Regions from separate parts of the Parashewanella spongiae genome, predicted to be linked through region 1. Evidence: predicted binding sites of a transcription regulator. Region 1 holds the regulator's gene; the other holds the start of a gene.
The links. Region 1 encodes LexA, which represses DNA repair genes until DNA is damaged. Its sites were predicted from a motif close to TACTGTATNNNNATACAGTA; they were not measured.

Region 1 (16,333 bases):
ATGGCAAACAGCATTGGTGGTTCAAAGGACAGTGAGCCACGCCACATGGTGGCTATCCAATTGAATACTTTTACCCCAGTTGGGATGGCAATCAACATGGTGCAATACATGAAAAAGAGCTCTGCGACCACCGGCATACCAGTCGTAAACATGTGATGTGCCCACACTAAGAAGGACAAAATCGCAATGCTTGATGTGGCATACACCATTGAGGCATAACCAAACAGTTTTTTACGACTGAAGGCCGGAACAATGGCTGAGATAATACCGAAAGCTGGTAAAATCATGATGTACACTTCAGGGTGACCGAAGAACCAGAAAATATGCTGGAACATGACAGGATCGCCACCACCTGCAGCATCAAAAAAGCTCGTTCCGAAGTATTTATCAGTGAGAACCATGGTGACAGCGCCAGCCAAAACAGGCATTACTGCAATCAACAAGAAAGCGGTAATTAGCCACGTCCACACAAACAATGGCAGCTTCATCCATGTCATACCTGGTGCACGCATATTCACGATGGTAACTACCACGTTGATGGCTCCCATAATGGAGCTTATCCCCATGATATGGATTGCAAATACGAATAGGGCGGTACTATCACCACTGTAGGTAGTTGATAATGGAGCGTAGAATGTCCAACCGAAGTTCGGGCCGCCACCTTCCATGAATAAAGAGCTCAAGAGGATTAAAAACGCGAAGGGTAAAATCCAAAAGCTCCAGTTATTCATTCTTGGCAGTGCCATGTCGGGTGCGCCAATCATCATCGGAATAAGCCAGTTTGCTAAGCCGGTAAAAGCTGGCATCACAGCGCCAAAGACCATGATAAGACCATGAACCGTGGTCATCTGGTTGAAGAAGTTAGGTTCAACCAATTGTAAACCCGGTTCAAAAAGCTCAGCACGGATCACCATTGCCATGGCACCGCCGGTCAAAAACATAATGAAGCTTAGCCACAAATATAAGGTACCGATATCTTTATGGTTTGTCGTCAAAATCCAACGCATAATGCCTTTGGGTTGCTCGTGATGATCATGATCATCATGGACAGTGACGTCGTCATTGGTTTGAGGGTTTAATGTTGTCATCGTTATCCCTTACTGTCCTTGGTTACTAACATCAACGGCTTGAACCACATCGCCAGTGTCATTACCCCAAGCATTTCGCTCGTAAGTAACTACAGCAGCAATTTCTTCAGCCGTCAGCTGTTTCTCAAATGATTGCATCGCTGTCCCAGTGACTCCGTGCTTCACGACACTAATGTGATGCTCTACTGGACCAATGACAACAGGGCTTGCTCTAAGATGTGGGAAAACGCCAGGAAGCCCCATTCCATTAGGTTGGTGACAAGCGGCACAATGTGCCATATACACTTGCTCACCTTTAGCAAACAGCTCATCTTTAGTCAGCGTCTTTGATAAAGAAGCTTTTGCGGTTTCAGCCGCTTGAGCGACAGCTTGTTTTTGAGATGTTAACCAAGTATCAAAGGCTTCTGGGGATACAGCTTTTACCACGATAGGCATAAATCCATGATCTTTGCCACATAGCTCAGCGCATTGACCGCGAAAGGTGCCTTCTTCATCGATCCGTGCCCATGCCTCATTAATGAAACCGGGGTTGGCGTCTTTTTTGACGGCAAAAGCGGGCATCCACCATGAATGAATCACATCATCGGAGGTCACCAAAAAGCGGATCTTTTTATTGGTAGGCAGCACTAAAGGCTTATCTACTTCTTTGAGGTAAAATTCACCCTTGGCGGCTTGATTTTCTATTTGTTCTCTCGGCGTAGAAAGAACACTATAAAAACCAACGCCTTCATTGAAGTAATCGTAATGCCATTTCCACTGAGACCCGGTAATTTTAATGGTTAGATCCGCATCACTTGGATCCTCCATATCAATCAGAGTCTTGGTGGCAGGAATAGCCATTCCGATTAGGATTAAAAAGGGAATAACAGTCCAAAGAATTTCCACTTTTGTACTTTCGTGAAAATTAGCGGCAACCGCCCCTTTGGATTTACGATGTTTGAACATGGCATAAAACATAATACCAAAGACAACCACCCCAATCGCGCAACAAATATAAAATATTGTCATATGGAGGTGATAGACCTCATGACTAATTCTTGTTACTCCCTGCGTCATATTTAAGGGCGTATCTGTTGCCCAGACGGATGGCGCATACACTGCAGCCAATAAACAATACAACAATTGCTTCACTAGACGTCTCCTCTGCCGATTGCGAAAAGCAACTACAAAGAAAAGTCACACAGGAATACTCTGCTCTATGTAAACTCTTCAGTTCCCTAAAAAGCTTGATATCAAAGTGCCATTGTGGTGAGTTCACTTCAAATTAATACAAAGACTGCTGCTACAAGCGTCAGCAATTATTTCACTATCAGTGTATCAATTTGATATTGCTTGTTATTACGACTTCCGGTGTTAACCACACGTGCGCTTAATTCTGAATTATCATTTTTGAAACCAATCATGAATGTGACTGTTTTAATCACAGGGAACCAACAAGCTCCTAAATGATCGTAAAACAAGACTGATCGGTCGTACTTCAGCTTTAACTGGGTTTTTCTTTAAGACATTTGTCTTGATTTTAAAAGACGATAATCGCCTTGCAGTAACAAGGAAATAAATTATTACTGGAGCCTACATTACTTGCTGGTCAGAGATTGATCAAGATCATGTTTTAGCTAATTTACTGAAAAAATAACCGAATTATGCTCGGTTAAGTCATTGTTTATGGTAAAGAGCGTGAGTTTTTAAGGGGTGTAGGGTTTTGTTTATCAATGAACAGCATTGATAAATTGTTTTTGCCAAGCGTCAATATCTAGTGTTTTTGAGGACGTTTTAGGTTGAGTTTGCAAAATAATGCCAATGGCTTTTGCACTTTTATTCACCAGTTCAAGTCGGCGGTTATCTTTTGCATCTAACTCTGCTGCCCAACAAATGACAGCACTATTGGTTCCACTTGTGAGTGCTTTTTCCATGGCCCACAGTGATTCGACATCGTCTCTAGCGTGGACTAACAAAACCTTATTCATTGACACGCCTGCTTGGGAAAGGATCGACTTATAATCGATTGAAGGCGGGTTAATTAATACAATCCAACGACCTAATTTACTCAATTGAGCCATTTTGCTACTGAGTTGAATTAATTCATCAATACCGGAAGTATCAGAACTCATGGTACTTACGGTTTGAGGCTGATTTGTGGTTGTAGCGGTCTGCCAAATACCGGGGTGATGAAGCGGAATGGCGCTCGATATCATAACCAAGCTCCGTTACGGATAACCCCAACCGCTAATCCTTCAATGGTTAATTGCTGATGAGTAAGATCGACTTTTATTGGTTGGTAGTCATCATTTTCGGCATGTAAATATACGACCTTGCCTTTTTTCTCGAAACGTTTAACCGTAACGTCATCTTCAACTCTGGCCACAACAACTTGACCATTCACCGCTTGCTGCTGTTTATGCACGGCCAGTAAGTCGCCTTCAAGGATGCCAATGTTTTTCATACTGTCGCCACGGACGCGTAATAAAAAGTCAGCGGCAGGACGAAACATGGTGGCATCAACTTGGTAATGCTGCTCAACATGTTGTTCGGCTAATATAGGTTCTCCGGCCGCGACTTGGCCGATAAGTGGCAAACCTAGATCGGGCTCTGTAATTTCTTGAGTGAGTCGTAAGCCGCGAGATGTACCAGCGAGTATTTCAATATAACCTTTTTTGGCCAGTGCTTTTAGATGCTCTTCAGCGGCATTGGCACTTTTAAAGCCAAGACGACGGGCGATTTCAGCGCGAGTCGGAGGCATACCGGTTTCAATAATATTGCACTTGATGAGCTCAAGGATTTCAGACTGTCTTGGAGTCAGTGGTCTCATAATTTCGCCTGTTTGTCTATACAGTTACTGGTATTATATACAGTAACTACCTTTGTGCAAGTCTTAATCAATAATACATATTTAACTGTAGGTTTGGTTCACTCCGATAATAATTTGGTATGAAGTAGTGATCAGCTACCGAATTAAGGCTTACTTATGAATTTTGTGGTTAAGTTTGTTATCCTAGCCCACAGTCTTTTGTGATCTTAGAATTAAATTAGCATTATGGGTAAACATAACTCTTGGTTTTTTAAGTTGCTGCGCTTATTGCAGAAATGGTTCGTTCATAGTGTCATCGTTCCTCAAAACCCATTTTCAGATTTGAATCTTCAAGCGGATAAGCCGGTTGTGTATGTCATGAAAACTGAGTCGGTCAGTGATATCGCGGTGCTCAGTCAAACCGCTCAGGAACTTGGTTTACCGAGTCCTTACGATAGTATTAGGATTGCTGGTACAACATTGCCCCGAGTTGTATGTCTTGAGTCTGCCAAACCGCTATTTCGGAACAAGCCTTCGAGCAATCGTTTCTTAATTCCCTTTCAGAATCTTCTAAAGTTTCATCAGCAAGACGCTGAACTCGATATTCAATTGTTACCGGTAAGCGTGTATTGGGGACGTGTGCCGGGTAAAGAGCAAGACACCATGAAAGCGGCGGTATTAGAGCGTGAAAGTCCGACATGGTTGCGTAAATGCTTAATGATTTTGTTTTTAGGTCGGCATAATTTTATTCAATTTTCAAACACAGTATCTTTGGCTGATATGGCAAAGCAGCATGGCACCGACCAAGCTATTGCACACAAACTTTCGCGCGTTGCTCGAGTACATTTCCGTCGTCAGCGTAAGGTAATGACGGGCCCTGATTTACCAAATCGTCAAACCTTGTTTAGGCAGTTATTAAAATCTCCGACCATTGTGAAAGCTATTGCGGAAGAGGCCAACAGTAAGAAAATTACTGAAGAACAAGCGAAGAAAAAAGCAGAGTCGTATCTGAATGAGATTGCAGCCAATTACTCGGATAGTTTAGTGCGAATTGCCGAACGCTTTTTAACTTGGTTATGGAACAAATTATATAAAGGCATCAATATCAAGGGCGCGGAGTCTGTTCGTAAACTGCATCATGATGGTCACGAAATTGTGTATGTCCCCTGTCATCGCAGTCATATGGATTATCTGCTTTTATCTTACATTTTATATTATCAAGGTATGGTGCCGCCACACATCGCTGCGGGGATTAATTTAAACTTTTGGCCAGCAGGCCCGATGTTTAGAAAAGGTGGCGCGTTTTTTATCCGCCGTAGTTTTCGTGGTAATAAGCTTTACACCGCGGTGTTTCGTAGTTATCTAGATCAATTGTTTACTAAGGGCTATTCCGTCGAATACTTTACCGAAGGCGGCCGCTCTCGTACGGGGCGTTTATTAGCACCTAAAACTGGTATGTTGGCGATGACCATTAACAGCGTGTTGCGTGGCATTGAGCGTCCGGTCACTTTAGTACCAGTTTATCTTGGTTATGATCATGTGATGGAAGTGTCGACTTATCACAAAGAGTTAAGTGGTAAGAAAAAACAGAAAGAATCCGTATGGCAGGTATTTAGCGCCCTACGTAAACTCGGCAACTTTGGTCAAGGTTATGTTAATTTTGGTGAGCCAATTAATATTCAGCAGTATTTATCTGCCAACGCCCCCCAATGGCGTGAAGAAATGGCTCTTGATACGGAGCAAAAACCTAAGTGGCTTACGCCTGTGGTGAATGGACTGGCTAATCAAGTCATGACGGGGATAAATGGAGCTGCCGCCGCAAGTTCAGTCACGCTTATTAGTTTGATCTTACTGGCCGCCAAGCAAAATTCGTTAGAAAGACCCATGCTCGAAAAGCAACTGGCTTTATATTTAAAATTATTGGTTACTGTGCCGTACACTGAATTCACTTCAGTACCTGAAGGTGATGCTAAGTTACTGCTAGAGCAAGGGCTAGAGCTTAATAAATTCACTATTGAATCGGATCCTCTGGGTGACATTATTTCTTTGGATGAGAAACAAGCCCGTAATATGACCTATTACCGCAACAATATCGTTCACTTGTTGATATTGCCATCTCTTATTGCTCGTTGCATTTTGCGTTTAGAATCTTGTTGTTTTGATAAAGTTTATCGAGTGATTCAACAACAATATCCACTGCTGCAAGCAGAGCTTTATCTTCAAATTGAATCTCTTGATGTGTATGTTCAAAACATGATTAATTTGTTTATAGAGCAGCAGTTAATCACCACGTCACAACAAGGCGATACTGAGCACTTAGTGATCCAATCTGATGGAGCTAGCCAACTCGAATTGTTGGCAGAAACCACCAGCGAAATGCAACAACGATACGCCATTATCTTTAACTTATTAGCACTTCAACCCGATATTGAACGCGCTGATTTAGAGCGTGAAAGCCATCAGCTTGCTAAACATATAGGCTCGCTGCATGGTATTGCCGCTCCTGAGTTCTACGATAAAAAACTGTATGCCACCCTTACTGTCAAACTGAAGGACATGGGGTTGTTAGGCCAACAGCAACAAGCGCAAGTGGATGATATTGGGCAACAATTAAACCAGTTGCTTGATCCCTCTTTAAAACAAACACTGATTAACGGTGTGCATCAAACGCAGCGTGTAGAACAAGGACTATTAAATTAATGCCAATATCTGAAAAGGGAATTCAAAAGAAACAATCGATCATTGGCGGCGCAATGATTGTCGCTGGAACGGCTGTTGGGGCGGGGATGTTTTCGCTGCCTGTGGTTGGCTCTGGGATGTGGTTTAGCTATTCAGTGTTGATGTTAATTGGTGTTTGGTTGTTTATGGTGTTGGGTGGCCTGCTGTTATTGGAAGCGAACCTGCATTATGAAGCTGGGGTCAGCTTTGATAGTTTAGCTAAAAATATTCTTGGAAAGTTCTGGCGAGTCGTCAACGGTATCTCCATTGCTTTTTTGATGTATGTATTAACCTATGCGTACGTCAGCGGCGGAGGTTCGATAGTGGATCTCAGCTTCCAAGAAGCAGGTCTTCATTTGCCAGCAGAATGGTCAGGCTTGTTATTTTCTGTGGTATTGGCAAGTTTTGTGATTGTGGGCACGAAGCAAGTGAGCCGGATCTCGACCATTATGCTCGGTGGGATGATCCTGTGCTTTTTCTTCGCGACCAGTAATTTGTTATGGGAAATTGATCCTGTAAACTTATGGTTGCCTAATACTGACTCACATTATGCACCTTATATGCTCGCTGCTTTGCCAATTGGTTTAGCCAGTTTTGGTTATCAGGGTGTTATTCCAAGTTTAGTCAAACATTATGATAAGTCCGCGTCACAAGTCATTAAAGCGATTTTAGTGGGCACTTTGCTTGCGTTAATCATCTACATTAGCTGGCTAGTGGTCACTATGGGCAATATTCAGCGTAATGATTTCATTAATATTATTAATATGGGCGGCAACATGGGGGCAATGGTAGGAGCATTGACCGATGTTGTTGACAGTAATCTATTATCTAAGCTGCTCACACTATTTGCTAATTTAGCGGTTGCTTCGTCATTCTTAGGGGTAAGTTTAGGGCTGTTTGATTACCTTGCTGATCTGTTTGGTTTTGATAATTCATGGGGTGGAAGAATAAAAACAGGGCTCATTACTTTTGTTCCTCCAACTGTTTTAGGAGTGTTCTACCCCAATGGATTTATTTTAGCGATAGGGTTTGCGGCATTAGCTGGTGCGATTTCTGTGGCAATAACACCAGCATTAATGGCGTTAAAAGTGCGTAAACTTTTTCCGAATAGTGTCACTTTTAAAACACCGGGTGGGGCAACAGTAGCATGGCTAGTGTTGATCTATGGGGTGGTGATAATGGTTTGCCACATATTAAAGATGCTTGGGCTCTTACCTGTCTATGGCTAAATGACTGGGGGCTCAGCCTAAATAATGTGAAGATATAAGGAGAAAGTTCCGTTGTTTTAAAAAGTTAGGAACATGTAAAGGTAATATGTCCATTTAGTTCTTTCTAAATGATGTTAGCTAAAATTTCAAATTCAAAAAAATGCCAGATTTTGTTGTTTTAACCGAAATGGCGACTAAGTGGTTTTAAAGGTGAAAACCATTTACAGGTATCCTTATTTGTTCGCTTACAGAAAATCAATAAGTTAAAAAACTAACATCAATTAGGCTGAACACCCAAATGACTAGTTAAAGTTGCAGTTTTTCAACGTTTGTTTAATTGCAGCTTTTCCTTTTAACAAGTTGAAAGTAAGAACAACTGGTTTATTATTTCCATCAAGCAATCTAAATCTTACAACGCTTCCCTTAGTCATCTGTCTCAGCAAGCCAGCCCAATTTGTCCAATGACTACTTCTGTGAGCCGTTAATCCTTGTTGAGAATTAATGCCTACAAGCTCAACGCCAGGGTTTTTATCAACTTTTCCAAAACTAACATTTTTAAAATTATCATCGTGATTTGTATTGGTTACCATCATTTTTAGTTGTTTATTATGGCAAGATAAACTGAATTGTCCGTTATGGGACTTCGCGATAATTTCTGTAGTGTGAAGGTTGGTAAAACCATCAATATTTTCGGTCTTTTGCCAGTGAGTATCATTAATAGTGGTGGTTAAGCCAGAGGCTAAAAGAATGGCTGTCAGCATGACTACTACCTTTAACTTTAAGTAATGCAAGAAGGAGAAAAAATAGGCTTAAATTGCCAAGTATTGCCTTGAATGCGGATGAGTATTAATTATTTCCGACAGAGTAAAGCAACTAAGGGATCTAGCATTTAAAAATCTACCGCAATTGGAGTGATTGTAAGATCCCACTTTGGTAATTCACTATTTCTGACTATTTTACTTTCCAGCTCTTCTTTTTCTTTGTTATTGAGCTTGACTCCTTTTGAGTAAATTTTATCAATTAAATTGACTACTGGGCTCATCGCTTTCCATGTCATTGTTTTTGTCCATTCTATTACCGTTTTGGCTGTACTCAGTAATGTGCCATTCCAATGCCTCTCTAACGATGACCAGACTCGTTCTATCGGGTTGTACTTACTGTGGTATGGCGGGTAGTAGACGTTTCGAATCTTGAGTTTCGATTGTTCACTAAACGCTACTAATCTAAACAGGTATTGAGTACGACAGCCACTATTTTCAGGACCATTATCTGAAAAAATAATGAGTTCTTCCACTTCTAGATTTTCACTTTTAACTGAATCCCACCACCATTCAAGTGCGTCACAAATGAAGTCACTTGTTTTATTTGAGTTGCCATAAAAAACATGAAGTTGATCATTGTCGAGGTTAAGAATTCCGAACGGGATCATTTTCTTTTTTATTTCCATATCATGATCCAACGCTTGAACAGCATCAGCACTACGAGATTTACCGTAACGGGAATACTCACCAACATTAACTGTCGCTTTACAGTCGATACTAATACGGATGACTTTTTTATTACCGGTTGTTTCTTTATTGATTTTGTTTACGTTTTCAAAGATAGCGTCTGTTTGAGGAATTTTTTTTGGGGTTTAGTTTTTTGGACTCGTCGAAGTCTGTATCCCAGTCGATTTAATATGTCGTTAATGGTTCTTTCTTTAGGTAATTCTTCAGGTAGCCAGCCTTTTTCTTCAATTAACTTTTTTCTGACGCCTTTCGCTGTAATTCGGGTATACACAAACGTATTTTTAAACTTCGGGTCGGCTTGCGATTCAGGATCTACTAACGCTCTAATATCTATTTCTAATTGAGGCTGACTCACTTCACTTCGAGGTTTTCCGTCATAGTTTCCGAAACACTCGAAGCCCGTTTCTTGTTCATGAAGCCCAAGCGCAACAGCCTTTCGACACCAGCCAAATTCTGTTTCAGTTAAGCGTGGACTCCCACAGCAGAAGGTTTTGGATACTTCGGCCATAAAAACTCTTTTCTCCATCCCATGAAGTTTACTGGATGCAAGTTTAATTATCCTTTTGGACTCACTAGAAAGGTAAATTGAAGTAGACATTTGGCTGCAACCGTAAATTACTCTGTTTGGATTATACGTCGGTATAACCTAAGTCGCAGCATCCCTAAACTGACAACTCAATATAAATTATTATTTTTAATTTTCTTTTCATGAGAGCCCACGTTATAAATTCCTGTGATTATTCAGGCTGGTAAACCATAAAAGTGTTGGAGCAATTTCCTTTATCGATTTGATAACTTGTAGTGATTAACTCTTTTAATGGCGTGTGGGAATCTACTACTTTTGGCAATGCGAGGTTAATTTCTACCAATAAGCCACTGGTGCATTTTAGTTTTAAGTGTTGGTGTGCGTCTTCACCAAAGCTGTTATCAAAAGCCACAATGGTATCTTGAAAACTGACTTTCTTTCCGATATTTGGCTGAATAAATTCAGTAACAAAACGGGTACTGTTAAAGTTTTCAACAAGATTTGTGGCTAAAGTAAAAAATAAATTTGGATCATTATTTTCACAAGTACCGTGCTTCCACCATTCGTGACGTTCAAGGCAAGATCCATAGGTAACACTTGGCATAATCGCTCCAAGCCGTTGCTTAACGTCAGTATTCAGTGATATTTGTGGGTAACTACAGAAATTACTTGGTTGATGTGAAACAGAGCCGCAATACCCATAATGGGTGCCGCATTTATCTTTATTTGGCCACAAACCATGAAGACTAAAAGATTGCCACTCAGAACTCGTCGGATTGTTTTTAATCGCTATACATTCAGGTTTACTTGAATGCGTCACACAAAAAGCCGCTTGCCAGCTCAATGCAAGTACATGAGAGTCAAATTGGTTGCTGACGGAGCAACTGTCACTGCCACCATCACCACCACCGTCATCATTTATTTGTACAAAACCACAGGATGCTTCTACCCAGCGCAATGGAGATTGATTGGCTTGAGTATATACACGATACCACTCAGGGTTTTCTTTCGTACCTAAAAACTCGATGAGTGAGTAATGAGTATTGATTTGTGTGTGTAACCCACCAGGATTGGTATGATGATTTTTTGATTGGTACATAGGGCAGGTTTTAGTCGCAACAAAGCTACCTTTGATAGGCTGTGCGATGGTTATCGTTGAAAAGTTAAAGAGTAATACCGTGCACAAAATGACTTGGCGAATAAAACAATGCATGGAACCGTACCTTTCATTTCAAAAGATACGGTTTTATAGCATGTTTATTAAACTATTATCGTTGTAAAGCGGTCTAAATCGACGACTTGTTGATTAATTTTTATTAATAATTGAATTTCTTTTTATAAATTAATAAGTAAATAGCAGGCAAAACGAGTAAAGACAATAATGGTGCCGTGATCATCCCCCCGACCATAGGCGCTGCGATCTTTTGCATAACATCATTGCCTGAACCACTGCCCCACATGATGGGAAGTAAACCGAAGAAGATGGTTGCCACCGTCATCGCTTTCGGGCGAATTCGCATTACTGCACCATGAATTAATGCATGTTTTAAATCCTGTTGGGTGTGATATTCGTCGGCGGCCTTGGCTTCTTTAATGGCGTTGTTTAGATAGATCAGCATGATAACGCCGAACTCAGCCGCGACGCCCGCTAAGGCAATTAGGCCTATCGCCACAGCAACAGACATATTGAAATCGAGGAAATACAGAAACCAGCCACTGCCGACTAGTGCAAAAGGTAAGCTCAACATGATAACGCTAGCTTGCACGCTGGAGCCAAAAGTGATCATGAGTAATACAAATATCACCATCAAAGTCATTGGGATGACTTGAGTGAGCTTGTCTTTAACTCGTTCCATATATTCGTATTGACCACCAAAACTGTAGTTGTATCGTGGCGGTAAACGGACTTCTTTCTGCAAAGCTGTTTGGGCTGCTTTAATGTATTCACCCATGGATACGTCTTTAATATCCACAAAGACCCATGAAATTAAACGGCCATTTTCACTTTTTAACATGGGTGGACCTTGGATGATGTCGATATCGGCTAAATTTCTTAATGGCAAATAATGGCCTGACTTAGTGATAACAGGCAATTGGCGCAATTTTTCAATGTTGTCACGTAAAGCGCGTGGATAACGAAGATTGATGGGGTAACGCTCCTCACCTTGCACTGAGGTACCAATAGTCTGGCCTCCAATGGCATATCGAACTACATCATGAATGTCATTTAAACTCATGCCGTAGCGTGCTGCAACGTCTAGTTTAGGAGATATATCAATGTATCGGCCGCTGCTGGCCCGTTCGGCGTAAGCTGATTGCGTTTGCGGTAGTTGATTTAATACCTGTTCAATTTGAACACCGATTTGTTGCAGTTGCTCGATATTATCACCACTGACTTTAATGCCTACGGGGGTTTTAATGCCAGTCGAGAGCATATCAATACGGGTTTTAATCGGCTGTACCCAAGCGTTGGTAAGTCCAGGCACATTAACCGTATTTTGCAGTTCTTTGATTAACTCATCAAGATCCATCCCTGCTCGCCATTCATCGCGAGGCTTGAGCATGATGGTGGTTTCAATCATGGTGAGAGGTGCGGGATCTGTCGCGGTTTCTGCTCGGCCCACTTTACCAAACACGCGAGACACTTCAGGAACCGTTTTGATCAATCTGTCGGTTTGCTGAAGAATTTCAGCGGCTTTACTGGCACTTATCCCCGGTAATGTTGTTGGCATGTAGAGTAAATCCCCTTCTGCTAATTCAGGCATAAATTCATTACCTAATTGAGAATATGGGAACCACGCACTGCTCAGAATTGCTAATGCAATACCAATGGTGACTTTAGGGAAATCTAACACCCATTTTAATATCGGGTGATATATGGCAATCAATAAGCGACTGACAGGATTGCTGTGTTCACTGGGAATTTTTCCGCGAACAAAATAACCCATCAGGATAGGCACAAGGCTTACTGACAATAACGCCGCTGCTGCCATTGTGGCGGTTTTAGTATAAGCCAACGGAGCAAATAGACGACCTTCTTGTGCTTCTAACGCAAACACAGGAATAAAGCTCAAGGTAATGATCAGCAATGAGAAAAATAATGCCGGCCCGACCTCAATACTGGCTTCAGTCACAATCTGCCAATGCTCATCTCGTGTTGGTTGTCTTTGGTGCTCATTTGAAAATTGCTCTAAATGTTTATGCAGGTTTTCGATCATGACAATAGCGCCATCGACAACGGCACCAATGGCAATGGCGATGCCCCCTAAGCTCATGATATTGGCATTAACACCAAGGTGGTTCATGACAAAAAAACCGATTAAAATAGACAATGGCAAAATGACAACCGCCACGAGAGTTGAACGCCCATGAAGCAAGAACAATAAGCATACCAGACCCACCACGATGATCTCTTCTGTGACTTTTTGGAACAGGTTATCTACTGAGCTGTTGATTAATTCAGAGCGGTCATAAGTGGGCACAATTTCTACGCCAGCGGGTAATCCAGCCTTGAGTTGTTCAAGTTTCTGTTTGACGGCTTTGATGGTTGCTAAGGCATTTTCGCCGTGGCGCATAACGACAATTCCGCCAACGACTTCCCCCTCACCATCGAGTTCAGCAATGCCGCGACGTGCTGCTGGGCCTTTACGAATTGTGGCAATGTCTTTAAGCGTTACGCCTGTCCCTGATGTACTGGTGATCCCCAATGGAATTTCTCGAAAATCATCGAGGGTTTGACGATACCCCTTAGCTCGCACCATATATTCAGCTTCCGCCATTTCGATGACCGATCCACCAACTTCACCATTAGCATTGTTAATGGCTTTGATGACTGAAGCAATATCGAGCTTGTAACTGGCGAGCTTGTCAGGATCTAACACTATCTGATAGGTCATTTCCATCCCGCCTACCGTGGCAATTTCGGCAATGCCTGATACGCTTTGTAGCTCTAATTTTAAATACCAATCTTGTAAACTTTTAAGCTGAGCGAGATCATACTGCCCAGTTCGATCTACCAGCGCGTATTCGTAAATCCAGCCTACACCAGAGGCATCGGGGCCAAGCTCAGGCTGAACACCTTGCGGCAGGCGACCATTGACTTGGTTTAAGGTTTCTTGCACGCGAGAGCGCGCCCAATAGATATCTGTACCATCTTCGAAAATGACATAAACGTATGAATCACCAAAAAATGAATAGCCTCGCACCGTTTTCGCACCGGGAACCGACAACATCACCGAAGACAGCGGGTAGGTGACTTGTTCCTCGACAATTTTCGGAGCTTGACCGGCATAGGGGGTTTTCACAATGACTTGCACGTCAGATAAATCGGGCAGTGCGTCGAGCGGAGTATTTCGCAATGCGTCAATACCCACTAAGGTCATCATAATAGCCACAATCAGGACGATGACACGATGACAGATCGCCGCGGTAATAATAGTTTTCAACATAATACCGTCCTATTGTGGTGTTTCTTGACTTAAACGGATCAAGCTACCGCTCAAGCTGGCTTCAGAATCTAAAAGAAACTGCCCTGAAACGACGACTTGGTCGCCAATATTGAGCCCTGAGAGTATTTCAGCTTCCCCTTGACTCAATATTCCGACTCGAACCGTGGTGGCCTTGAAAGTATTGTCATCTTGCTTGACGATGACACGGTTAGTTTTACCAGTTTGTATCAAGGCTTGTTGTGGGATCACTAAGGCATCTGGATTTGGGCGACCAAACAGCGCGACTTTAGCCAGTGTGTTGGGCTTAAGCGCCGTATTGGGGTTATCTAATACCACTCGGACTCTTAAACTACGAGTGATGGTGTCAAGCTCTGGGTAGATATAATCGATACGGGCTTGAATTGCGTTAAGCTGAGCTGCTGGCACAGAGACATGAGCTTTTTGTCCGACTTTGAGCCAGTTTTGTTCATTTTCAAACACATCGGCAATGATCCACACTTTTTGTAAGCTGGCTAAAGATAACATCTCAGTTTGAGGCTCGATGTACATGCCTTCTCTGATCTTCAAGTCATTAACGATACCGTTGTCATTGGCATAAAACGAAACTCGATATTGGGTTTCTTTAGTTTGTTTCAGTCGCTTTATTTGATCTTGGTTAAAGCCTAAGAGCTCAAGGCGTAATTGTGCTTTTTTCAGTAAGGAAAGGTAACCTTGGTGCTTGCCTTGCTGAGTTAATGTATTCAGTGCCAGTAAATAATCATCTTGAGCATTAATAAGATCGGGGGAATAGATTTGATAAAGTAATTGCCCTTTAGTGACTTTATCTCCGACAGATTTAATCGTGAGCTTCTCGACCCAGCCACTAAAACGAGCATGAAGGTGAACGATTTGGCTTTGATCATATTCCACCTGACCAACGGTTTGCACAAATTTACTGAGGTTTGCACGTTTGGCTGTAGTGACTTTAATCGCCAGTGATTGTTGCATATGACCAGAAACATTAATGTCGTTTGGGGACGACTTATCCTCAGATTTTGTCTTCGTTTCAACCTGCACGAGATCCATTCCGCATATTGGGCATGTTCCCTTTTTATCACTGACAATATGAGTATGCATTGGACAAATAAAAGCAGGTGTTGACGATGGCTTCAAAGCCGATAATTCAGGCTTTTCAGTAAATAGTTCTGCCGTTCTAATCATTGAATGAGTGTGATGATCGTGCTCAGCATCGTTGGCCGATGAATAAGACAATGGCACATAAACTAAAAAGAGAGAAAAACCAAAAGAGAGCGTTAATAATTTCATTGAACTACCCCATCAATAAACGCTTGAATTAGAAAATAACAGCAAAAACAGCTGTCACTAAAAAATAATAATTAAGAATCGTTGGCTCGTTGTTTATTGAGCTAAATATTGGTGACTAAGAAATGGGAGGACGTAATTCAGTGAAGCCAGTAATGATATAAAAGTGATTCAAAGGCGGAGCGTTTACAACAGTCGTTGGCGTTTGTGCTGGCCAATGAATTGATGCCATCATGGCGCCGCTGACAGAAAAAGCAAAACAGTGGCTGCAATTACTCTGGCAAACATCGTCTTGTGAGCAATCGCTATCACAACAGTTATTTTTATCTGTACAACTTGTTTGATTATTGTCAGACATGGTCATCATGTGACAGTCGTGGGCACTCATCTGCAGTGAGGGCTCCATTGCTGGTACTTGAGTTTCCATCCAAGACGCATCATTTTGAGCCAAATACGCCATAGTATGTCTTTGACTCAATGCGCTTTGGCTTATGAATAAGCAAAAAACGAGTAGCAATGATGTATAACGAGGTAGACCTATGGTCATGTAACGACGCTCAAGTATGATCCAAATGGTGAATGTTCAGTTTAGCACAGTCTGTTTTTATAAGTCACAGACTTGAAACAAACGATAACAAACTTGACCAGCCTGTTTGTGTTTTAATTCCTGCCAATGAGTTGGAATATTAAGATGTGTTAACTCAGATTCTGTTTCTACATAGACTAATGCATTGTTATTTAGCCAGT
Region 2 (16,333 bases), 1.5 Mb from region 1:
ACACCTGGGCCATCGTATTCTTTCAAATATTCATCAATTTGGTTTTTGTCATCATTCTTACCTTCATTAATCGGAATGCAAAAACTACCATCTGGTGAACGCAATGCGAATGATGTGAGACCAGTTTGTGCGCCGTTGATGTCAAAATAACGAACTTCAGTAAATCCAAAGATATCTTTATAGAAATCCGCCCAATGCTGCATGGTGCCTTTATAAACATTGTTTGTAAGATGATCAACTTCCATGAAACCTTTATCTGCAATGACTAGCGGCTCAGAGAGATCAACAAAGTCATTTTTGTAGATATTGTTGTCATCACCATAAATATCAATGAAATAAATTAAGCTGTCACCAATGCCATAAATGGCTGGATATGGCATGTCTTTCGCTGAATCACTTGCTGGTTTTGCACCACGTTCAACCGCAGCTTTAAATGCAAATTCAGCATCTTCAACACGCCAGCCCATTGAGCAAATTGCAGGGCCGTGAGATTTAGCGAAGTCAGCAGAAAATCCAGTTCGTTCTTTATTTAAAAAGAAGTTGATGTTGTTTTGCTTGTAATAAGTAATGTCTTTAGTGGCATGCTTTTTAAGCATAGAAAAACCAAAATCAACAAATATTTGATGCATAAAATCATTGTCAGTAGTTGCGAATTCAGTGAATTCGATACCTTGTAGACCCAGTGGGTTTAGTTCAGTAGGCATGTTCATATCCTTTATTTTTAACTCATGTATTAAATGTGGTCTTGGCGTTTATTGGTTTATTCTTCTTCAAGCCAAGAGCGGTTGTAGTCTTCACTCATGCATTGCTGCACATGTTCAGTTAATTTTAGTGGTGCAAAGGTATCTACCATGACAGCGTATTCATGGGTTTCAGTTTTTCCAATGGATGCTTCGGTTTTACCCGGTTGTGGCCCATGAGGTACACCTTTTTGATGTAACGTCATATAGCCTGGTCCAATTCCCGTTCGGCTCATAAAGTCGCCATCAACATAGTAAAGTACTTCGTCACTATCGATATTATTATGAAAGTACGGTGCTGGAATGGATTGAGGATGGAAATCATAAAGACGTGGCACAAAATTACAGACGACAAAGTTGTGCGCTGTAAAAACAATATGATCAGAAGGCGGTAAATGAATTTTACCCACTTTAGGCGCATATTCAGTGATGTTAAACGACCAAGGGTAAACAAAACCATCCCAACCAGCTAAATCAAAAGGGTGCCACACTAATGATGTGTGTTGATATTTGTCACCAAATTTACTGATAAGCGCAAAATCGCCTTGCTCTACGACAGCATCTTGCAATTCTGGGGTGCGAATATCACGTTCGCAATAAGGTGCAGACTCTAGCAGTTGACCGTATTCGTTACGAAAATGCTTTGGTATTTCGACCATCGAAGCGGACTCAATAACAAATAAGCGTACGTTGTTGTAGCTGTTAAATTTTAGCTGATAAGTTGTTCCACGAGGGATAACAAGGTAGTCCCAGCGTTTAACTTCTAATGCACCGTATTCGCTATAGAGCACGCCTTCACCTTCGTGAACGAATACCACTTCGTCACAATAAGCATTACGGTAAAACTCTTCAGTATCTTCAGATACTTTTGCCGTATAAAGGCTGACATCTGAGTTAAAAAAGATCTTATTACGTGCGCTAAAAAAGTTACCTTCACGATCAGTAAGTTTCGAGTCTAATTTATAGTTTTGAACTAAAGAATCTTCCCAGCTAAAACCATGCTCCATGTGATATGGCGATACAGAGCGCGCTTTACATGGCATGTTATGATGGTATTTATTGGAATAAATATTAGAAAATCCATGAGTAGAAAAAAGCTCCTCACGGTATAACTCGCCATTTTCCTTTTCAAAAGTAATGTGACGTTTTGCAGGGATTTTCCCTTGTTTGACATAAAACGGCATGGCTTTTATTCCTTCGTAAAATGAAAAGTGTGATCTACCTAGCAATTTAATTGCATAACTCAATAAAAAAAAGAATAATAAATCGCTTAAGATCATCAAAAATATAGATGATGTTTTAAAGCCTTGATATATAGGTGATGAGAATGAAAATAGACATTGATGCATTTCATGTTATGCAAATTATTGTAGATGAAGGAAGCTTTGCTAAAGCGGCTGAAAAGCTACACAAAGCTCAGTCAGCCGTGAGCTATCAAATCAAAAAGCTTGAAACGCATCTTGGTGTTCAATTATTCAATCGCGATCAATATAGAGCTCAATTAACGCCACAAGGAAGTGTGATCTTAAAAGAAGGGCAAAAATTGCTGCAACAGCTCTCAGGTATTGAAAGAGTCGCTAATCGTTTCAGTGATGATTGGGAACCCAGTCTCGAACTTGTTATCGATGGTGCTCTACCAATGGATCCCATTATGAATGCACTAAAACGGATGACCGAGCACAATATCCCCACAAAAGTTCAGCTCAATACAGAGTTCTTGGGTGGCGTTCAGCATCGGTTTGAACGTGATAATGCCGATTTGATGTTGGTGAAAGATTATCGAACAGGGCCAAATTATACGCCTATAGCGCTACCTACAATAACGAATATTTTAGTTACTTCAAATCAACACCCTTTGGCTAGCAAGAAACAAGTAGAGCTCTATGAACTGCAAAAGCATGTTGAACTGACCATTGAAGATTCCGCACCAAAGAATAACCTTAAAGATGAAATGCAATTTGGCGGTGATAAAGTGTTTTACCTTTCAGGATTTCGTATTAAGCGAGATGCACTTGAACGAGGACTCGGTTTCGGGTGGTTGCCCGATTTTTTAGTCCAACCTTATTTAGATGCGGGGAAGTTAGTCGAAGTGGATTTTGTTGGTGGTAGCCGTTACACCTTCACCCCTCAGTTAGTATCGTCCCTTCAACGTCCATTAGGTCGAGCGGGTAAGTTATTTACCGATCTGATTTTAGAAGAGTTCTTGCAATCGTAACAGTTTTTATCGTAGTTTATTCTGATTGAATAGCGACCAACCAAAGGAAATGACAATGAGTCGACAAAGTCACGAAGTGGATTATGAAATTAAAGGGCATGATATGCAGCTGGTGGAAGTGGAGCTGGATCCACAAGAAACTGTAGTGGCAGAAGCAGGGGCGATGACTTATATGGAGGAAGACATCGCCTTTGAAGCAAAGATGGGTGATGGTTCAGAACCAGACGCAGGTTTCTTTGGCAAATTAATGAGTGCAGGAAAACGTGCCATATCGGGTGAAAGTGTGTTTATGACGCATTTTACCAACAATGGTTTCACTAAAAGACGAGTAGCCTTTGCCGCGCCTTATCCCGGAACGATTTTAGCCATTGACTTAGCACAATGCGGCGGTGAGCTAATTTGTCAGAAAGACAGTTTCCTTGCCGCAGCGATGGGAACGAAAGTAAGCACACGATTTAACCGTAAACTAGGTGCTGGCTTCTTTGGTGGAGAAGGTTTTATCCTTCAAAGTTTACAAGGTGATGGTATGGCATTTATACATGCGGGCGGCACCTTAATAAAGAAAGAACTCAATGGTGAAACATTACGTGTCGATACAGGGTGTATCGCGGCATTCACTCCAGGAATTGATTATGATATAGAGCGAGCTGGCTCAATGAAGTCAATGTTCTTTGGCGGCGAAGGACTGTTTTTAGCGACCCTTTCAGGTCATGGAAGTGTGTGGCTGCAAAGTTTGCCGTTTTCAAGAATGGCAGATCGTATTATCGCAAATGCACCTTCTTCTGGTGGTAGTAGTCAGGGAGAAGGATCGGTGTTAGGCAGCATTGGTCGTATGATTGATGGTCGTTAATCGATCAAAATACTCACAATTCACTAAATAATAACAATAATATGAAATTAACTCGACAACACTTTATTTTTCTCGGCCCATTATTTTCATGGGCTTTTTACTTTTTCCTCATATCGATGGGTTTGGATTCAGATCCGGCCATCACCGCAGGTATTACTTTATTGACCGTAATATGGTGGGTGACAGAAGCAATACCCATTCCCGCAACTTCTCTGGTTCCTTTTGTTTTGCTGCCATTGTTTGGAATAGTCGATCACAAAGGAGTGGCTGCGTCATTTGGTAGCCACGTTATCATACTGTTAATGGCGGCGTTCATGTTGTCAAAAGCATTGGAGAAAAGTGGTGTCCATCAAAGGCTTGCCGTTTACATGGTAAAGTTTGTGGGAGTGAGTAGCGCTAAAAGACTCGTATTTGGTTTTATGTTGGCGACAGCTTTTTTAAGCATGTGGATATCGAATACTGCCGCTACGCTGATAATGTTACCTATTGCTCTAGCTATTTTAAATGGAGTTAATAACCCCAAACTGAGTATCGCACTTATTTTAGGCATCGCCTATGCCGCGAGTACAGGTGGAATCGCGACACCTATAGGTACACCACCCAATGTAATATTTATGGGAATTTATGAACAACATACAGGAGAGACATTCAATTTTGAAGATTGGATGAAAATTGGTGTGCCAATTGTTTTGGTGGCAATTCCGTTAATGGCATTGTGGCTTACCCGTGGTATTAAATTAACAGATAAAATTATTCTTCCTGAACAAGGAGTTTGGAGAAGCGAAGAGACACGAACTTTAATCATTTTCGGGTTAACCGTTTTGGCTTGGGTAACGAGGCATGCACCTTTTGGCGGTTGGTCTGACGCTTTAGATATTGATCTTGCTGGCGACAGTACAGTAGCACTCACTTCTGTTGTAGTAATGTTTTTAGTGTCAAATGGCAAAGGCGGTCGAATTCTCAATTGGGAGAGCGCAAAGGACATTCCATGGGGGATGTTGTTGCTATTTGCTGGTGGTATTGCGCTTGCTAAAGGAATGTCGGCTTCAGGTTTAAGCAACATGTTAGGTGAGTGGTTATCGTCCATGTCCTACATTTCAATTTTTGCACTGGTATTACTGATATGTATTGTAGTGGTGTATTTAACTGAAATTACCAGTAATACGGCCACGGCCACATTATTGATGCCTATTTTGGCTGCGGCAGCATCAGGCGTAGGTGTTATGCCTGAAGTTCTTATGATCCCCGCGGCAATGGTGGCAAGTTGTGCCTATATGCTTCCGGTTGCAACGGCACCGAATGCCATAGTTTATGGAGCAGGAAAAGTTGCTATTGCCGATATGGTGCGAGAAGGGGCGAGTTTAAGTTTATTTATGGCACTACTTATCGGTTGTTTTTGCTATATTTTATTAACTTAGCCTGAGCTTTGCGTAACAAAATTGATAAGAGTGCCTGTTTAATCACTCCGGGTTTAATTCCTCGCCCCTTGGGGAGAACTAACATAAAAGGTTTGTGTTTTGTCATAGCTGCGTAGGCTGGTATCCAGCGACTTTCACTAAACAAGCAAAAGGCGCTAGACTATCGACATAAAAAACTGTGGTTACTTCGTTTCCAATCTTCGCTGGAGTGACGATAACGTTAAACGATACCTCGCTGCTCATCTAGGGCGGGGTGATTCATTCAACAAATAGTATAATTTTACTAATTGCGGATATACTTATTTCTATAAGTAAAAATTAAAAACGTATTGGCTTTCCAATTTCATCTCGAACATCTCTTCTTAAACATTTATCTGAACACCACCTTACTTTAACCGAGGTAATCTTTAATTTACTTGCAGCCCCAAATGGCAATGTGTTTATTTGTACAGGTGTCATATGAGCAAGGAGGCGCCAACTTTGTGAGGTGCAGCCATGTTACCCGTTCCAACGAGCCTACCATGGAAAGCTTACCCAGGAATGAACTGCACTGCTGAAGATGCGTCAGCAGAAAGTGAGCCAGCAAGAGAGAAGCTCTTAAAGCATACAGGGAGTTATGGCGCTACAGAACAAGCTTCACCCACTGTTACTATTAAAGTGACAGCTCCGACATCAAAAACTCGCGTTGTGGCGAGCCGATTGATCGACTTCAATCACCTTCAAATTCCACTCCCTGAATTAAATAAAAACTTACTCGAAGAAATCGAATCAGAAAAAAACGAAGCAATAGATCAAGCTAAAAAAGAAAGTGAAGAAGCTAAACAAGCAGGGATTCAGCTTGCTAAAAAGAATTTTTTTATAAAACTAGTCGGTTCAATCATTGCTTTGGGGGCTTTAGCACTAGCTATAGGGCTTGCAGTACCTACAGGCGGTGCATCAATTGCCGTTGCGGGTATTTTAGGTGTGGTATTCGTGTTATCGGTTTCTGATACGTTTTGCTCATTTATTGACTGGCGGCAGAAAGTGAATGGAAAGGAAGGACTGCCAATGGAAGGTGACTTCATTGGTAACTTAGTTTTTGGAGCCTTGAGGTGTTCGAAGTTAAGCGACAAGAAAAAAACGACTATTGCTCGGTGGGTGTCTGTGGTAACTACACTGGGGCTTTCTGTCGGCTTGTTATGGACGGAAAGTATTAGCCCAAAGAAATTTTTAAAACCTTCAACAGTCATAGAAAATGGCGGGAAATTAGTAGATAAAGCGACAGGAAAGTTGACAAAGTATGCTGATTTTTTGAACGCAAGCGAAGTTAAGCTTAGAGAAGAAGAAAGTGAAGCTGATATAGCAAATCGTGAAGCGAAAATTAGAACACAAGGTTTTGCAGATATTTTTAAATTGAATGAATTAAGGGGGGAAGCGAATCAAGTGCTTTCAGAAAAGCTAGAGAGTAGAACATTAGAAGCAAGAAAGCAGCAAAGAGCTAAAGCTCAAGAGTTTGCAAAAGTAAAAATGTTTAATCAGCAACTTGAGACCGCTGTATCTGAGTTACCTAAGCAATATCAATCGTTCATTTCAGAGTTTGATGAATTAAAAAAAGCATCTGAAATTAAAGCAGTGAGTAAACAGCCTACAGCCACTTTAAGTCCATTCACACCTTCAAAAGTAAAGTTGGAACCTGCTAATGATGAGATAGCGGATAATATTTTGAAAACATCGCAAACCGCAGTTGAAACGGCAAAAAAATCAATAGAAGATTTAAAACAATATGAAATTCGCGCAGCCAAAAGAGTATTTATCGGAAAGTGCTTAAAAGGGTTTTTTTCATTACTTGGTATTGGTGGAGCTATTGCAGTAACAACCTTGTCTGGCGGAACGGGTGGACTGTTACTGGTCTTGATGACGGGTAATTCAGTATTAGCATTTTCAGATGCGATAGCGGCTTATCAAGAGTGGCAAAATAAAGTTCATGGTCGACCTGAATTACCACTAAAGACCGATGGTGCAGGAAATGCATTTTACAGGTTATTAAGCAAGACGAGTATGAGTGAAGCTAATTCCTTGAAGTGGGCCAAAAGGCTTTCAACAGGGCTGCATTTATTGCTTTCAGCAGGTTCAGCATTTCCTAAGACGGGAGAAGTAGGCAAGGGGATAGAAGAAGCCAAAAAGTTGCTTAACCCGCTTTGTGAAGGTATTGCAAAAGAGCAAAAAGAACATGAAAATGAGGAGCTAGAAGATGTAAAACTTCAAAGTGATTTAGCGCTTCTTTCAAGAGATCTCGCTTCTGAGCAAGTCTATGATTTGCAAATCGTGCAAGGGTTTAGCCGAACTCGAGAAACCTACATTAGAAAATGTAACGAGCTACGTATGCGTAGAATTGCACTTGAATTAAATAAGTATAAAAGTGAAATAGCCAAAGCCAATAGATTTAAGGAAAATGCTTTAGCTTTGCTATCTCAGTTACCTCCAGATGTCTCTGCAACTATTGATAAGTTAAAGGCACAGACGCAAAAAATGGCAAAAAGAGTGGCTTAATTTTATTGACTGGTTATTCGAGCATTTATTCTTGCTCTGTGGTGCTAGAAGCCCACTCTAAAAATGCTTCTTTTGTTTTTTTATCAGCCTGCTGCCACCAGTATTCCAACATTTTTTTTGCCTGAACGGTTTCACTGTCTGTTGTTACGATGTGCTTAGATGTGGATGCTTTCGTAGAGTGAACAATAGATGATTCGTTTGGGCTTGATAATCGCGTTTTTTGAGCGATGAAATCTCTAAAATTTTGATGGGTACTACCGTGAACAACTTGAGATAAAAAACCACTTTCTTTAACTTGAATTTGCGTTATTTTATATTGAGTTTCACCGTCATTTCGGCTAATGACAATCTTGGGTTTTTGTGCATAACGCTCAGGATCATTTGAAATGAGATCACTATCGCTTTTAAGTTGGAATAAATCATCACCATCAATGAAAATGCTGATTATAAATGGAGCGGATTTTACAAATTTATGGCTGTCTGAAAAGTCATCGACAATGAGTTCATTATATCTAAGAGCAATATTGTGCATTCCATTAGTTAACGGAATGCTTGATGTTCGGCTAAATAAGCCAGACTTAATTGTAGTTCCATCTGCAGCTAGAAACTCAAAGGAATCAGGAATGCTGAGCTGAGCAGCAAAGCTGCTAAATGAACTCATGAACACAGTGAACATTGGAATAATTACTTTAGTGAGTTTAGTCATTTTGTTTCCTAGCGATTATTTTTGTAATTAGGTCGTTCAAGCATTTGAATACGCTCTTCAATATAACTAATGGCTTGACGACATTTCCCAAGCCGTTTATGCATGGAGAGTATTTCATTTTGTAATTTTAGTTTGTCACGGCTTAAGCAGCTTTCTAATTTTAAATCTAATTCATGTATTCTCTGCTCAAATTTTGATACCCAATTTAAATGTTTATTGAGTTCTTCGTACAGTTGATGGCTACTTTGCATGACGTTACTGGCAATCCATTCAAAACCACTTTTTTGGTGGTTTTTTTTCTGGCGTGAAAGGTAACGAGCGCGTGCACTGGCTTTTTGTTGACGAACTGATTTTAAGTTGAGGTCGGTCGTATTTAATGCACGCTTAACAGCTGAAAACTGATCTTGAATACGCAAACAACTTGTTTCGATTACCTCGGTGGTTAAACCAACTTTAATTCTTTTTTCTAACTGCGTAATGCCTTTTCTTATCTGGTTAATACAAGGGCCCAATTGAGCACCTGTTTGGATAAATAAACTCTCATTGAAACGGTCAACGTTTTGTAGAAGTGTTTTTTGACCTTTTGCTAGGGCTGAGTCGTGCTGTAAAACTTCTTGTTCTAGCTTTTCTAAGTGACGTTTTAATAGACTTAAAGATTCGGTGAGTCTCAAAACCATGCACTCCATGCAAGATGTATCGACATAATGATCACGACACAGATAAAGATAGGTTTTATAAAAGGTGAGCCAAATCGAATAGCGAAATGAGCGCCAATAAAAGATCCTAACATCATGAACATACCCATGGCTAACCCGATGGTAAAATTGACCTTACTCTGAAATAAAAATATCAGTAATGCCGTCAAATTACTGATCAAAGTCATGGAACGAGCAAGAGCACAACTATTGAGAAGAGGTAATTGAAAAAGCTTAGAGGATGAAATTGTCCAAAACGCACCAATGCCAGGTCCCGCAAAACCATCATATCCTCCCCAGAAAAAACCTGTTAACCATTGATAAAGTTTGTTGGGTTTAGATTGTGGTACTTGAGTGTTTTTACAGCCAATGGCGTTCGGATTTAATGCTGTATAAAGCGCAACAGCAATGATCATAATGGGCAACATCTTAACTAACCAGTCATTATCTATCATTAAAACAATAGTGCTGCCAAGTACTGCACCTAAAAAGGTCGCTATTGCGCAATGGTACCAAAGGGTTGGTGAAAAAAATTGTTGTCTGAAGTAAGTCATCGCTGACGTAAAAGAACTGAAGCAAGCGGCTAATTTGTTTGTGCCAAGTGCCATATGAGGAGGGATACCCATCGATAATAACGCCGGTATAGACAGCAATCCACCTCCTCCGACTACAGCATCGATAAACCCAGCACTGACACCGACAGTGAGTAAACTGAGCCACTGACTTGTTTCTAACAACATAAGCATTTACTTCTAGAAAGTGCAATTCGCTTCATTGAATGAAATGATCCGTTTAAATTTTAAAAGATTCGTTAATTCATTTTAAACATAAATTGGTTCGACTGCATTATTCAATGACTTTGCGAAAGGGCGGTAATGCATCAATTAGTGATTTACCATATCGTTTGGTTATTAGACGCCTATCCAAAATAGCGACTCGTCCATAATCTTGTTCCTTACGCAGTAATCGACCACAACTTTGTATTAGCTTTCTCGAAGCGTCAGGTACGGTGAGCTGCATGAAGGGATTACCACCTTTGAGTTTTATATATTCAGCGTGAGCTTGTTCAACTGGTGAGGTTGGTACCGCGAAAGGCAATTTAGTCACTATAAGGTTGGTTAAATAGTCACCGGGTAAATCTAAACCTTCTGAAAAGCTACCAGTACCAAATATCACACTTGGTAGCTGATCATCACAACGTTCAGTATGAGTCTTTAATAACTGTTGCCGAGGCTGTGTACCTTGAACCAGTATAGGGACTTTAACTTTTGATTCTACAAGCTCAAGGGTTTTATCCATTTGCCAATAAGATGCAAATAGCACTAATGTGGCCATTTCACCTTCGATAAGTTTAATTATTTTTTCAGCAAGCTCTTCAGTGAATAAATCGTGAGTGGGTTCAGTCTTCATATGTGGAATAAATAAGGTGCCGTTATTCTCATAATCAAAAGGTGATTGAAGCGCTAAATAGCGACTACCATCTTGCAAGGATAATCCAACTTGATGGCAAAAATGGTCAAATTTATTTAAGGCCCTGAGTGTTGCACTACAGAGCACAACACCTGCCGCTTTTTGCCACAACATGTGCTCAAGCATAAATCCAACTTCGATGGGAGAAGCTTGCAATAGATAATCAGTTTGCTTTCCTGTTAATAGCTCAATCCATCTAGCAGAAGGAGCGCCTTTTGCGCTGTCCTCTTTCGCTATAGACTTCCAAAGTTTGGCTGTATTTTCTAATCGTTGAAGCATAAACCCTGCTTCAGTCACGAGTTGCTCGGCTTGATGTTTAGGAATATCACCATCTTTTATTGCTTCACTCAAAATAGACTGAATTTTCCCTAACTGTTTGACTGCTGAATTTGAGGATGACGTGAGATTTTCAGCTGGGATCACCAAACTTTGAGGGATTTTGCCGTGTTCGAAGCGCCAGCGAGATTCAGGGTTATCGAATTGCTTGAGTTGTGTGTCAAGAAATTGAGCAACCAAATTAGAGGCGCTGACCATTTCAGAAATATGATCCATGATGTTTTGTGCAGGACTAATTATCTGATCGCTTTTAATTTGATTTTGTAATTTGGAAACCGTTTTATTCAGTTTTTCTAACCAATCTATGGTGCCCCTTAACGTGGCTTGGGCACTGGAAAAGTCACGAGCAACAAGGGGAAGGTGATGTGCTTCATCAATGACATAATAAGCTTCTTCAGGATCAGGCAAAATAACACCGCCACCCAATTCTAAATCAGCAAACAATAAACTGTGGTTTACTATCAGTACATCCCACGTATCCATTTCATCACGTGCGCCATGAAAAGGGCATAATCTGTGGGCAGCTACTTGACGATGGCATGAGTGTTTATCGGAAGATATTTGTTGCCATAGATGGTCAGGGATTGGTTTCGTGAGGGTGTCTATTTCACCATTCCATTTACCTTCATGAAAATCTTTAAGTAAGCTTTGTAGCAAATCGATTTGGCTTTGATCTGGTTTTGTTTGCCACATCGCAACTTGAGCACCAGAATCAGAGCCAATCATCATTTCTAATTTTGATAAGCATACATATCGCTGCCTACCTTTTACTAAGCCAAATTTAAAATTTAGTTCTGACTGAGCTAAAAAGAATGGCAAATCCTTATGCAAAAGCTGTTCTTGAAGGGCCACGGTTGCCGTAGCAATGACGACTTTTTTCTTTTGTACCAAACCTAGTGGAATGGTACCTAATAAATAGGATAACGACTTGCCAATGCCTGTACCTGCTTCAACAACAACGATCCGACGATGTTTGTCATACTCACCAGCCAAGGTTTTTGAAATCTCAGCCACCATATAATTTTGCTCTCGGCGAGACACAAAATTAGGTAAAGCTGCTGCTATGTCTTTATAAATAGCGCGGATTTGAGTTTTAACTTTGTCAGCAAGCATAAAAAGTCGGTATCATGGCATAGAGTATAGCTGTATATAATAACAGGCTTAACGGAGTGGGTGTACAAAATATTCCAGTGTTAACAATGTCAAAATGTTAATAACTAATACCAATTACAGTAATTAATCTCTCACTCAGCATGAGCTAAGGAAAGTTACGGAAGAAAGTATACCGATGAGTTCTCGTCAGTCCAGTGTAGACTGGAAACGAAGTAACGACAGTTTTGTATGTCGGTAGTCGAGTGCCTTTGCTTTTTTCTATAAAAGTCACTGGATACCAGCCTTCGCTAGTATGACAAAGATTGGTACTTTCTAAATCGCTCGATCCTTAAAGGGTTTCAGTGCAAGGCACAAGCTCGAAGTACTATATTCCCTACGGCCGCCATACAAAGCTGGCGTTCAACGCACTTCGTGCTTTTGTCGGGACAATTCAAGAACGTGCAACGCAGTAATGGAAATCTTTAGCCTTGCCCTTCGGGAGCTTGTATGCGCACACTTTGGTTTATAAAGAATACTTCACAAAATTATCTCAACGTAGATAACTATGTTTTCACCAATTTCGATTGCACGTTGAGCACATACATAGCTCTGAGTTAAGCAGTAATTGGTATAAACACAAATCATGGTGTTTATGAAGATTATTTAACGGGAATTATTCGCACCATTTGTATACAGTACAGTATGTTTTTAATAACTGTTTGTAGTGTTTAAATGCTTCCGAGTTCAGCGACGAAACCATCAATAGACATTGAAATGCAACCAATGGCGCAATGCAATGTTGGAAGAATTGAAGATGAAAATGTTGTTAAGTTAAGCCGATATTTTCAAGCTGAAAAATTAGTTGATATTGAACATGAAATATCATCACTCTCATTAATAAAAAACGTCTCAGATCTTGAACAGTGGCTCAATCAATTACCATCAATTGAAGGAGTAAGCTTTCAAGTAATACATGAGGGATACTACAGCGTACAAAAACCTAATCCACTTTCTTGCTTTAAAGTTTATTTATTAATTAATGATGAAAAAAAACCTTGGTTAATTAAAAGCTTAAATATACATGCTGATTGTGAATTGAATGTAGTGACCAAAGACTCTACCAAAAATGGAAAAATTTATTCAATACAAGAAATTACTAGTGATGGTAAAGAGTACATAGAAATCAGTTCAGATATAGTTAGACCAGCTTCCTCTGGCATTGTCGCAAAACCACAATCCGTAGCGCGTTCGAGAGTAAATACTGAGTCACAACTAATACTGAATGGATCATTTTTTGAAGAATGCCAAATTCTCATGCGTCGGTTTCTATATCAACCTGTTTCTGGGCAAAACCTATCAGTTGGAGAAATAGCTAGACCAATTCATGGCGCAGTTCATGGAGCTAGAGCGGCAATGTGGATCCCTATATTGATTGCTTTAAGGGCTGAGTTTGGCGAACAACAAGCCATTAATTACCCGAGAGAAAATATTCCATTATTAATGAAAGCGGCATTGTTACATGACTCTGGGCGTAAAGGGGAAGGTAAAGACACCCCTGTATGGGAGAAAAAAAGTGGCGAAAACTGTGAAGATCATTTACTTGCTATTGGCTGCAGTGCTGAGCTAAGTGCTAATTATAAAAACGCTATTATTGGTAAAGATGATGAATATAAAGTAAATAAAAACTTCGACGCCCAATTAGTGCACGATGCAGACTGTTTGGAAATTATGCGATGTAGCAAAAAGTTCTATTTTAACCAACTGAATACAGTAAAAAAATACAGCTCAGATAAAAATAAACTTAAAGAAATATTTAAAATTCTTGATTGTATACAATGCTTTATTCAAGCTCAAGAAGGGAAGCAAGGTTGTGATATTGATACATCTGGACTCAAGTTTCATCATCTTAAAAGCTGTCTTAATCCGTTAACATCCCCCCCTAAACAAGAACTGGAATTCGCTGATAACGTTTTGCACTTTCAACTAAAATTGTTAAGAGAAACAATGCCAACTTTATTTGGTTTATTGGTTCAAAGTACCGGAGGTTTTTCTGAGGATATTTCAAAAACAGTTGTCACATGTAAGCCACTGTCGAGTCAACATGATGTCAGTGAAGTTATCAATATAGAATCGGCAAAAAACACCTTACTAATGGGCAAACTTGCCAATGTCATGGGGATTTTAGTTCCTGATATGCGACTGTATCAGGACAACGGTCGCTATTATTTAGCGGGAGAAAAGGTTGATGAAAGCAATTTTCGAAAAAAGCAGTTTAATGAGATAACAAAACCAGAACTGGCAAAAATATATTTGGTTGCGTCGGTGCTTGGAAATCCTACGGCTTTTATTGATAAAACAGACCAGTGCTGGGTATCAAAGACTGGACAAGTATTGTTGCCTGATTGGGAGGCAAGTGGAGAATACGGTTTTCCCTCAAAAATGGAGAGAAAAGTAGGGTGCTTTGGATCAACTGTTTTCGAACTTAATGGACTGTTAAATCCAAATTCGTTGAGCGCTGAAAAGCTTGGTGTTGCGATACCTCCGGAATTTTTGCATAAAACGGCTGAATTACTAAAGACCATTCCTGAAAAGGAAATTTGTAAAGCAGCGGCTCAATTGCTCAACTTGCCAATTGATGAGTTATTACTACTTATTGAACGATTTGGGCCTGATAAACCTTACGATTTAATGCGCCTAAAACGGGTTGTGATGGAAAGAATCGCTTATTTAGGACGAGTATTCCCTTCAGCTTGCAAGTTACCGTTAACCCCTGCCGAATATGGTGCAATAAAAGCAAGTGGCGTTCGAGGATATTCTATTCCTCTTGATTCTGATGAAATCAAAAATCATCAAGCAAAATTTTATCAATATTACGATGCTCAACTCCAGCCTAAAACGGCGTGTTGGCTAAGGCTCACACCAGAGGCCACACACCAACTTGCCGAACGCTTAGGCTTGCCGATTGAACTGCAACATCCATTAAACAAAATAAATAATACCGTCGAATGGTTGCAAGACTCCCCGGAAATGACAAATCAAATCCGATGCAGCATTTTAGATACATTAGAGCAAATTGCATGGTTAAAAAGTGAATGTCAAAGATTGTTTAAAAGCTCGCGGCTACCAGAAGTGCAAGAAATAAGCATTTTTCTTCGACAATTTGAAGAAATTGAAACGATTTTAAACGACTTTTTAACTTGTAAAAATGGTGATGTATTACAGATAAAACCTCATATAAATATAATTAAAGTGTTGCCAAGAATATTCCCTTCTAGGGTACTAACTGCAGAATTTGATCCCAAAACTCAATTTAAATCAAGAGACTTTCGTTATTACAGGGCGTGGGAAAACGAAACAAAAATTGCGGTAGAGCATGATAAGTTTCTCAGTGTTAATTTGGAACTCCCAATTAATGGGGAGCAAAGTAAATCGCTGGCAATACAGTTTTTTGGAGATACAGCTGCAAATTCGCAAGCTTTACATGGAGTCGTTAAGTTAACCGTAAATGGGGAAAAATATGAAGATGTAGCCTCTTTGTTTAAAGGATTAGAATTGATCGGTGTATCGGATGCGCGTCAGACTAAATTGTCTATCCAAAACCAATACTTAGATTCAATAGCGCAATGTTATGGGGTTGAATTAGAAGAAAAGTTTGAACATCATGAAAATATTAATCGTGAGTGTTGGCTGCAAAGGCGTACGGGCTTAACTCGTGAGCTAAATTGGCAAGAGAATCATGCTGTAATGAATGGGGAGTGGGTCTTTTATCGACCAGAAACTGATTCAGTAAAAAAAGCTGAGGGTGATAGTTGTATGATTCTTCATAACTATAAATTATATAGGAATTTCCCACAGCAAACGATATTGAATATTTTCCATTCAGGAGAGAACCTGTTGTCTCGAATTGAAAGGTTAAGGATCGGACAGCTAAAATTTGTCAGTTCAACATTTCCCAAGTCCAGCTCTGAAGGAGCAAACTTTGTTTTTATGAAGTTATGCCCACACGATGAAAGCACAAAGGGGATGTGTTGTTTTAAAATTAAACCCTCAACTTTACTCAGAACAGACATCATTGTTTTCCATTATACCGCAACCCAATGTGGTGTGCTTAATCGGCACAAAGAAAGTTATAAGCCAAGCGCTGTAACGTTCAAAGGTATGACAAAATTTGAACATAATGAAACCATTTTACCATTTATCAATTTTGAAGAAGTCCAAGCACTATCTGAATCGTCGATGATAGATGTAAATAATCACGTACTAAGGGATAGAGAACAAGGGC

Region 2: the regulator LexA is predicted to act here: its motif matches at 12,101-12,120, upstream of dinG (ATP-dependent DNA helicase DinG).

What each region holds. Positions count from the first base shown of each region.
Region 1 covers NZ_CP037952.1:51,372-67,704, forward strand. Annotated here, with positions in the region: gene ctaD (cytochrome c oxidase subunit I) at 1-1,088, opposite strand, end outside; partial or broken gene coxB (cytochrome c oxidase subunit II) at 1,113-2,219, opposite strand; gene E2I05_RS00210 (cell division inhibitor SulA) at 2,798-3,283, opposite strand; gene lexA (transcriptional repressor LexA) at 3,280-3,897, opposite strand; gene plsB (glycerol-3-phosphate 1-O-acyltransferase PlsB) at 4,123-6,576, shown strand; gene E2I05_RS00225 (aromatic amino acid transport family protein) at 6,576-7,823, shown strand; gene E2I05_RS00230 (hypothetical protein) at 8,105-8,563, opposite strand; partial or broken gene E2I05_RS22875 (ISAzo13 family transposase) at 8,692-9,908, opposite strand; gene E2I05_RS00245 (ribonuclease T2 family protein) at 10,048-11,049, opposite strand; gene E2I05_RS00250 (efflux RND transporter permease subunit) at 11,153-14,284, opposite strand; gene E2I05_RS00255 (efflux RND transporter periplasmic adaptor subunit) at 14,294-15,589, opposite strand; gene E2I05_RS00260 (hypothetical protein) at 15,705-16,046, opposite strand; gene rsmD (16S rRNA (guanine(966)-N(2))-methyltransferase RsmD) at 16,191-16,333, opposite strand, start outside.
Region 2 covers NZ_CP037952.1:1,583,680-1,600,012, forward strand. Annotated here, with positions in the region: gene hppD (4-hydroxyphenylpyruvate dioxygenase) at 1-704, opposite strand, end outside; gene E2I05_RS06190 (homogentisate 1,2-dioxygenase) at 761-1,924, opposite strand; gene E2I05_RS06195 (LysR family transcriptional regulator) at 2,068-2,955, shown strand; gene E2I05_RS06200 (TIGR00266 family protein) at 3,011-3,805, shown strand; gene E2I05_RS06205 (SLC13 family permease) at 3,847-5,223, shown strand; gene E2I05_RS06210 (hypothetical protein) at 5,719-7,752, shown strand; gene E2I05_RS06215 (DUF2057 domain-containing protein) at 7,778-8,458, opposite strand; gene E2I05_RS06220 (primosomal replication protein) at 8,467-9,135, opposite strand; gene E2I05_RS06225 (sulfite exporter TauE/SafE family protein) at 9,126-9,899, opposite strand; gene dinG (ATP-dependent DNA helicase DinG) at 10,000-12,072, opposite strand; gene E2I05_RS06235 (SidE phosphodiesterase domain-containing protein) at 12,784-16,333, shown strand, end outside.